Regions from separate parts of the Arthrobacter sp. Y3223065 genome, predicted to be linked through region 2. Evidence: riboswitches for the same ligand, from Rfam matches in the RefSeq annotation. Region 2 holds a riboswitch; the other holds the start of a gene.
What was found. A riboswitch is a leader RNA that binds a small molecule or an ion and turns the genes downstream of it on or off. The one in region 2 is predicted to bind cyclic di-AMP.

Region 1: it holds a riboswitch for cyclic di-AMP, as region 2 does, so the genes downstream of both, AC5RUK_RS16830 (M23 family metallopeptidase) here and AC5RUK_RS16385 (C40 family peptidase) in region 2, are expected to answer to the same signal.

Annotation. Positions count from the first base shown of each region.
Region 1 is NZ_JBNHGC010000007.1:147,122-150,523, forward strand. Features, by position in the region: gene AC5RUK_RS16825 (NlpC/P60 family protein) at 1-611, opposite strand, end outside; cyclic di-AMP (ydaO/yuaA leader) riboswitch at 715-888, opposite strand; gene AC5RUK_RS16830 (M23 family metallopeptidase) at 1,006-1,773, opposite strand; cyclic di-AMP (ydaO/yuaA leader) riboswitch at 1,779-1,991, opposite strand; gene AC5RUK_RS16835 (iron-dependent transcriptional repressor DtxR) at 2,090-2,785, opposite strand; gene serC (phosphoserine transaminase) at 3,034-3,402, shown strand, end outside.
Region 2 is NZ_JBNHGC010000007.1:45,283-48,684, forward strand. Features, by position in the region: gene glsA (glutaminase A) at 1-84, shown strand, start outside; partial or broken gene AC5RUK_RS16380 (aldehyde dehydrogenase family protein) at 89-1,420, opposite strand; cyclic di-AMP (ydaO/yuaA leader) riboswitch at 1,975-2,139, shown strand; gene AC5RUK_RS16385 (C40 family peptidase) at 2,143-3,060, shown strand.

The sequences.
Region 1 (3,402 bases), 100 kb from region 2:
CGGATGAAGACCGGGCCGGAACCGATGTAGGCGCTGCCCAGGACGGTGTTGTAGCCCGCCCAGCCGCCGTGGATGGCCTGGCCGTTGCCGACGTAAATAGCCACGTGAGCCACACCGGCACCGCCGTTAGCGTAGTAAATGATGTCGCCCGGCTGCGGGGTGGACACCTGCGTGCCGTAGGCAAAGAACTGTGCGGGGGCAAGGTCGCCCACCGCGAAGCCTGCCGCGCGCAGGGCGTTCTCGACCAGGGCGGTGCAGTCCTGGCCGACACCGATCTGGCCGTAAGCGGCCGCGACGATGGCGCCGGCGGCTCCGCTGGCGGCAGCCTCGTCGGCCTTCTTGATGGTCTTGGTTTCGTTCGACCCGGCGTCGTTGCCGGTCGTGGGGGTGATCTCGTTGGAGACGGCCTGAACAACTGCCTCCGGCGCGGGGGTGGAGGTGATCCCGGCACGTTCGAAGGTCAGCTTCACGGCTGCGGAGGCCTGCACGGCTTCCACCTGCACGCGGGCCGGGGCGTCGACCCCTCGGTCAGCGCTGACAGCCTGGGCCGGGATGGTACCGGTCAAAACCAGGCCGGTAGCGGCGGCGATCACGGCACCCTGACGTCCCATGGTTCCCGCATTCGCGGACACAGCCTTGGAAATCGTCTCAAGCGGGCTCGTGCGGACGGGGGTCGCACGATGGCGGCCCGCAGTAATGCTCTTGGACACGGTCTGTACCTCTCCCAAATGCCTGCGAGGTGAGCTGTCGGGTTCGGATGGGAGTTCATCCGGCCGGCCGGCGTGCGGGCTGGTGGCCCGGGCCTGATCGGCTTTACCCCAAGGACACCGTGCGATGTCCGGGAAGTGGTTCCCCCGCCTCTGCCATGCGAATCGGTGCGAACGAACTTCGGGCGACGGCAGAGTTCGGCATTCCGCCCGAAGGTGCCAGGCTGTGGGCGACTGGCACGGGTGAAACCTTATAACAGTTTGCGGGTTGTGTCACGTTCCGGTTACGGCGTGTTGGTCACAGCCAGCCGGTGGGGTCCACCAGCTTGTCGTTGACCATCACTTCGAAGTGAAGGTGGCATCCGGTTGAGGCTCCGGTCGTGCCGCTTTGGCCCACCATCTCCCCGCGCTGCACGGTGGCGCCGACCGACGTGTCGATGGTGCTCAGGTGGTTGTAGGTGGTCTTCAGGCCGTTGCCGTGGTCCACCACGATCCGGTTGCCGCCGCCGCCGACCTGGAAGCCTGCCTCGACGACGGTTCCGCCGGCTGCCGCGTGGACCGGAGTGCCACAGGCTGCTCCATAGTCCTGGCCGGTGTGCAACTCCCCGGCATAGCCGGTGATCGGACTGACGCGGTAGCCGAACGGCGACGTCATGGTCATCTCGTCCATCGGCTGCGAGAGGGAACCTTCGCTGCTGACAACCTTGGCGTTGCTCCCGGAAGCGACCATGACCTGCTTCAGCTTCGTGTCCGGGTCGAACTTGCTGGTCAGCCCGGCACGCTCAAACGTCAGGCGCGCTTCAGTGGCGGCGGAGATACTGCTGGCGGCCGGAGCCTCCTGCGGGGCGTCGGCCGTGGCGCCGGCCGTCGTCGGGAGCATCACTGTCAGGGCCATCCCGGACGCGGCTGCGACGATCGCGGTTTTATGCCCGACGTCGCGTGCGGCTGCTGCTACCGGCGACGGCGCCGGCTGGGCGCGGCGGCGGCCGGGTGTCGCGGCACGTGGGCGTGAGTGTTCGACCGGGGCGGATGAACGGCGCCGTCCCGAGGCTTTGTGACCTGCCAAAATTCTTTACCTCTCCAAAGCGCCTGCGAAGTTAGCTGTCGGATTCGAGTCAAGAGAAAACTCGGCCGCACCGCACCCAGCGTGAGTGGAACGATTCACCTACGCTTTGCCCGCTGCGGCTTCACCCCAAGGCAGCGTACAAACTGCCGCTTGGTGGGTCCTCCGCCCCTGTCTCACGGATACACGCCTCCGCCGACAGGGTTCGGCTTGCGGAGGGTGTGGGATCGATGTCTCGATACCCCGGTCAACTATACGTAAAACTCCCCGAAAGTAATAAATCCGTTATCCGTGGTGCGTGTTTTCAGGGGACAACGTTTCATCGCATTGATACAAAGATGTGCGCGGCAACTTCCGGAGGCAGTTCCAAGGCACCTTCGATCCCCGGCACGCGCACGGAAATGTACTCGCCGGCGGTCTCCAGTTGAAGGCTTGCGCCGGGCTTCAAGCCGCCCTCTTCCAGCTGAAGCAACAGTTCCGGCTCCACCTGGATGGGCTCCGCCAGCCTGACAATGCTCACCTGTTTATCGGCCGTGTAGCTGCCCATGGCCTGTGCCAGATTGAGCACGCCGGAGGTGAACTCTTCGGCCGGCTGGCCCCCGAGCGCTTCCAAACCGGGGATGGGATTGCCATACGGCGAAACCGTTGGCCTGCCCAGCAGTTCGTAGAGCCGCTGCTCGACCCGCTCGCTCATCACGTGTTCCCAGCGGCAGGCCTCGTCATGCACGTAGGCCCAGTCCAGTCCGATGACGTCGGAGAGCAACCGCTCGGCCAGCCGGTGCTTGCGCATCACTTCGGTCGCTTTTCGCCGGCCCAGTTCGGTCAGCTCAAGATGCCTGTCGCCGGTGACGACCACGAGTCCGTCCCGCTCCATCCGCCCGATCGTCTGCGAAACCGTCGGGCCAGAGTGGCGCAGCCGCTCGGCGATCCGGGCGCGCAGCGCAACGATGTTCTCTTCTTCGAGCTCGAGGATAGTGCGCAGGTACATCTCGGTAGTGTCGATGAGATCAGTCAATGGCTTCTTGCTCCTCGGCGCGGTTAAAAGGCTGCTCCAGCAGCATGCATGAGGGTGTTTTCCCCTCACCAGCCTAGCCTGTTTTCCGTGCCCGACCGGCAGCTACGCCGCGGGCTGAGGCGCCATGCGGCCAACGCAACAATGCCGGGTTCAACTAACGGCGGCCCTTGGCGTTGGGGCAGAATGAAACGGGCGTTCAACGGCGAACCGCCATCGAGATCATTGCCCCCACGCCAGGAAAGGTATTCATGAGCGATACCCAGTCCATCAGCATTCCCGCCGACCTGCTCCCGAAGGACGGGCGCTTTGGCGCCGGACCGTCCAAGGTCCGTCCGGAACAGGTCGACGCCCTGGTCGCCGCCGGCCAGAACCTGCTGGGCACGTCGCACCGCCAGGCACCGGTGAAGAACCTCGTGGGCAGCGTCCGCGAGGGGCTTAAGACGTTCTTCAAGGCGCCGGAGGGTTACGAGGTCATCCTGGGGGTTGGCGGCTCGACGGCGTTCTGGGACGTTGCATCCTTCGGACTGGTGGAGCAGAAGGCGCAGCACCTGTCCTTCGGCGAATTCAGTTCCAAGTTCGCCGCGGCCACCAACAAGGCCCCGTTCCTGGCCGAGTCG
Region 2 (3,402 bases):
GAACTTTGGAAAGCCCTGACCCGCGACGCCTACGCGCACGTGGACCGCTACATGCGCGAAACGGCCGTGCGCATCCGCGACTAAAGGCTCAGAACGGGTACTGCGCGTGCCCGTTCTGCTGGATGGTGATCCAGCGCTCCTCGGTGAACGAATTGATGCCGGCCTGCCCGCCGAACTTGCCGTAGCCCGACTCCTGGATGCCGCCGAACGGGGCCATCGGTTCATCCAGCACCGGTTGGTCGTTGACGTGGCCAATGCCGGTCTTGAGCCGCTGCGCCACCTCGATGCCCTCGGCCAGGTTCTCCGTGATGACACCGGAGGTCAGGCCGTAGTTCGTGTCGTTCGCCAGCTTCACCGCCTGTTCCGGGCCGTCCACCTCCATGATGGTGGTCGCGGAACCGAAGATCTCCTCGTCGTAGATCCGCATCTCCTCGGTGATCCCGGAGAGCACCGTCGCGGGCACCACGGCTTGGGCCGCCTTCCCGCCGCCGGCCAGCACCGTTGCGCCCTTGGACACGGCGTCGTCGATCAGTGCGTACTGCCGGTCCGCCGAGGCCTGGGTGACCTGCGGTCCGATCACCGTGTCCTGCTTCATCGGGTCCCCGGTGGGCAGCGTGGCGACTTTCTCCGCGAACCGGCTCGAGAACTCCTCGGAAATGCTGCGGTCCACAATCACGCGGTCCACCGACATGCAGATCTGCCCGGCGTTCATGAACGCGCCGAAGGTCGCCGCCTGCACGGCGTAGTCGACGTCCGCGTCTTTGAGCACCATCAGGGAGTTCTTGCCGCCGAGCTCAAGCACCGCAGGCTTCAGGTTCTGCGCCGCCAGCGTGCCGATGATGCGTCCCACCTTGGTGGAACCAGTGAAGTTCACGTTGCGCACGCGGGGGTCGGAGATCAGGGTGCTCACCACATCGTTCGCGTCCGCCCGGTCATTCGTGATGACGTTCAGCACCCCAGCGGGCAGGCCCGCGTCCAGCAATGCGTCCGCCAGGAACAGGCCGCAGGCCAGCGGCGCGTCCTCGCTGGGCTTGAGCACCACGGTGTTTCCGACGGCCATCGGGATGGCCATGGCCCGCATGCCCAGGATGAACGGCGCGTTCCACGGAGACAGCGCCGCCACCACGCCGTAGGGCTGCCGGACGGAGAACGAGAACTTGCCGGGCAGGTCGGTGGCCAGCACGTCGCCACGAGGTGCGGTGGTGGCTGCCGCTGCCGCGCGCAGGATGTTGGCGGCCAACTGGACGTTGAAACCGGCCCAGACCGCCACACCACCCACTTCGCCAGCCATCAACTCGATGCCCTGCTGCATCCGGTCTTCAAACAGGTCGGCAGCTTTCAGGAAGATCTTCGCCCGCTGGGTGGGAGGCGTCGCGGCCCACGCGTCGAAGGCCGCCGACGCCGCGTCGACCGCTCGCGTGACATCTTCCGGCCCGGCGGCCGCAACGGTGGCGAAGGCTTCGCCGTGTAGGGGTTGATGTCCTCGGTGGTCCTGCCGGAGGCTGCCGGGACGTGCTCGCCGTTGATGATCAACTCACGCGTGATGGGCATGGCGCTCATTCCTTTCCGAAGTGGCTGGGCCACGCCGCCGGCCACAGCCGAAGCGCCGGCCGTCCCCGCGGCCCGGATAAGGCGGAGCCTACTCCCGCCGTCGTGCTCGGACAATGGCCGCCCTGTTGCAGGGGAGAGCGGCCCGGATCAACGACGGCCGTGATGCTCCCCACTCTTCAAGGCGCCAGGGCACAAGAAAGCGGTGCGAACGAGGCCATTTTGTTCCCGCCGATGTACTCCCCACCGCCCTCGACTGCGCCTGAATCCGGAGCAGGAAGCCGGTGTCATTCGGTGACTCTCAGGTTATCCACAGGTAAATTTCAGGGCTTGGACAGTTATCGAACCGTTATGTACTGTTTTCAACACATCGGCGATCATCCGCTGATGTCCTCGGAGGGTATTGCCTAGCTCTGCCAGCCTTTCCGGGTTCGTTCGCTAGACATCTGGCAGAGGCGGGGGACCCACTTTCCGGGCCCCTCTTGGGGCTCTTGGGGTTAAGCCGTACGGAGTGCACACCGCGCTGCCGCACGGCCGGGTGACTCCCACCCGAACCCGACAGCTTACCTCGCAGGCATTGGGAGAGGTATCTTCTTGCTGCTCAAAAACAATCGCGCACGCCACCGTGCCACCCCGGTCCGCAACACCACCGTGGCCGGTCTGTCCCACGCCGTCTCATCCCGCGCCGGCACCGTCGGCCGCGGCGCCGCCGTGGTCACGGCCGCCGGTGGCCTGATGCTGGGTGCCGGCCTGCCGGCCAACGCTGCCGCCGATGTCACCGTCCCGACCTACGGTGCCGCCGACGCAACCGGCACCGTTGCCGCTCCGGCCAACGCCGGCTTCGAGGTGGAGCGCGCTTCGGTTACCAGCTCCACTGCCGACGCCGGTGCTGCTTCCGGTGCCACCACGCACACCGTGGTCGCGGGCGACACCGTCGGCACGATTGCCGCCCAGTACGGCAAAAATGTGCAGGACGTGCTGGCCATCAACGGCCTGGGCGTTTACTCCATCATTTACCCGGGCGACCAGATCGCGCTGACCGGATCCGCGCAGGGCACTCAGTCCGGTGGCGGCCAGGCAGCCCAGGGTAACGGCGGGGCCGCTACGACCCTGGCTGCGTCGACAGACGCCGCGACGGTCTCGCTGGCCAGCGCCGACATCAAGCCCGCCTCCACCAGCGGCAACCAGAGCATCGTGGACATCGCCATGTCCGGTCAGGGCACGCCGTACGTCTGGGGCGGCACCTCCACCGCCGGCTGGGACTGCTCCGGCTTCACCCAGTGGGTCTACGCCCAGGCTGGCGTCGACCTGCCCCGCCTCAGCCAGCACCAGGGCAGCGCCCTGACCCCGACCAGCAACCCGAAGCCGGGCGACCTGGTGGTGCAGAACGGCGGCGGCCACACGGGTATCTACTTGGGCGACGGCAAGATGATCAGCGCCCTGAACCCGAGCCAGGGCACCATGGTGCACGACGTGAACGCCATGCCCGTTACCGGTTACTACACGATGTAACCACCCCTCATGCCCCTGGAACGGCTATTCCCCCCAACGGCCGTTCCAGGATCACAGGGAAGCCTCGTCGGCCATGCGCCGGCGGGGCTTCTCCTCTCTTAACGCGCAGCAGGACTTCGCCTCCTCTCGTATCACGCGGCGGGGCTTCTCCTCTTTAAGGGGACCCGATTGAGAACTCTTCACGCTGCGCCCTCCCCCGCCGGTCGGAGGTTTTCTCCCGGCGGCGAGCATCGGCGTCGTTGTTTATTTGCGGTTGCCGCGCTCTGGGAATAGGAGTCAGCGGGGGCAGGTTAAGCTACTACTCTGCCGTAGACTCGGCGTTCTAGGGCTATTTTCGGCCGC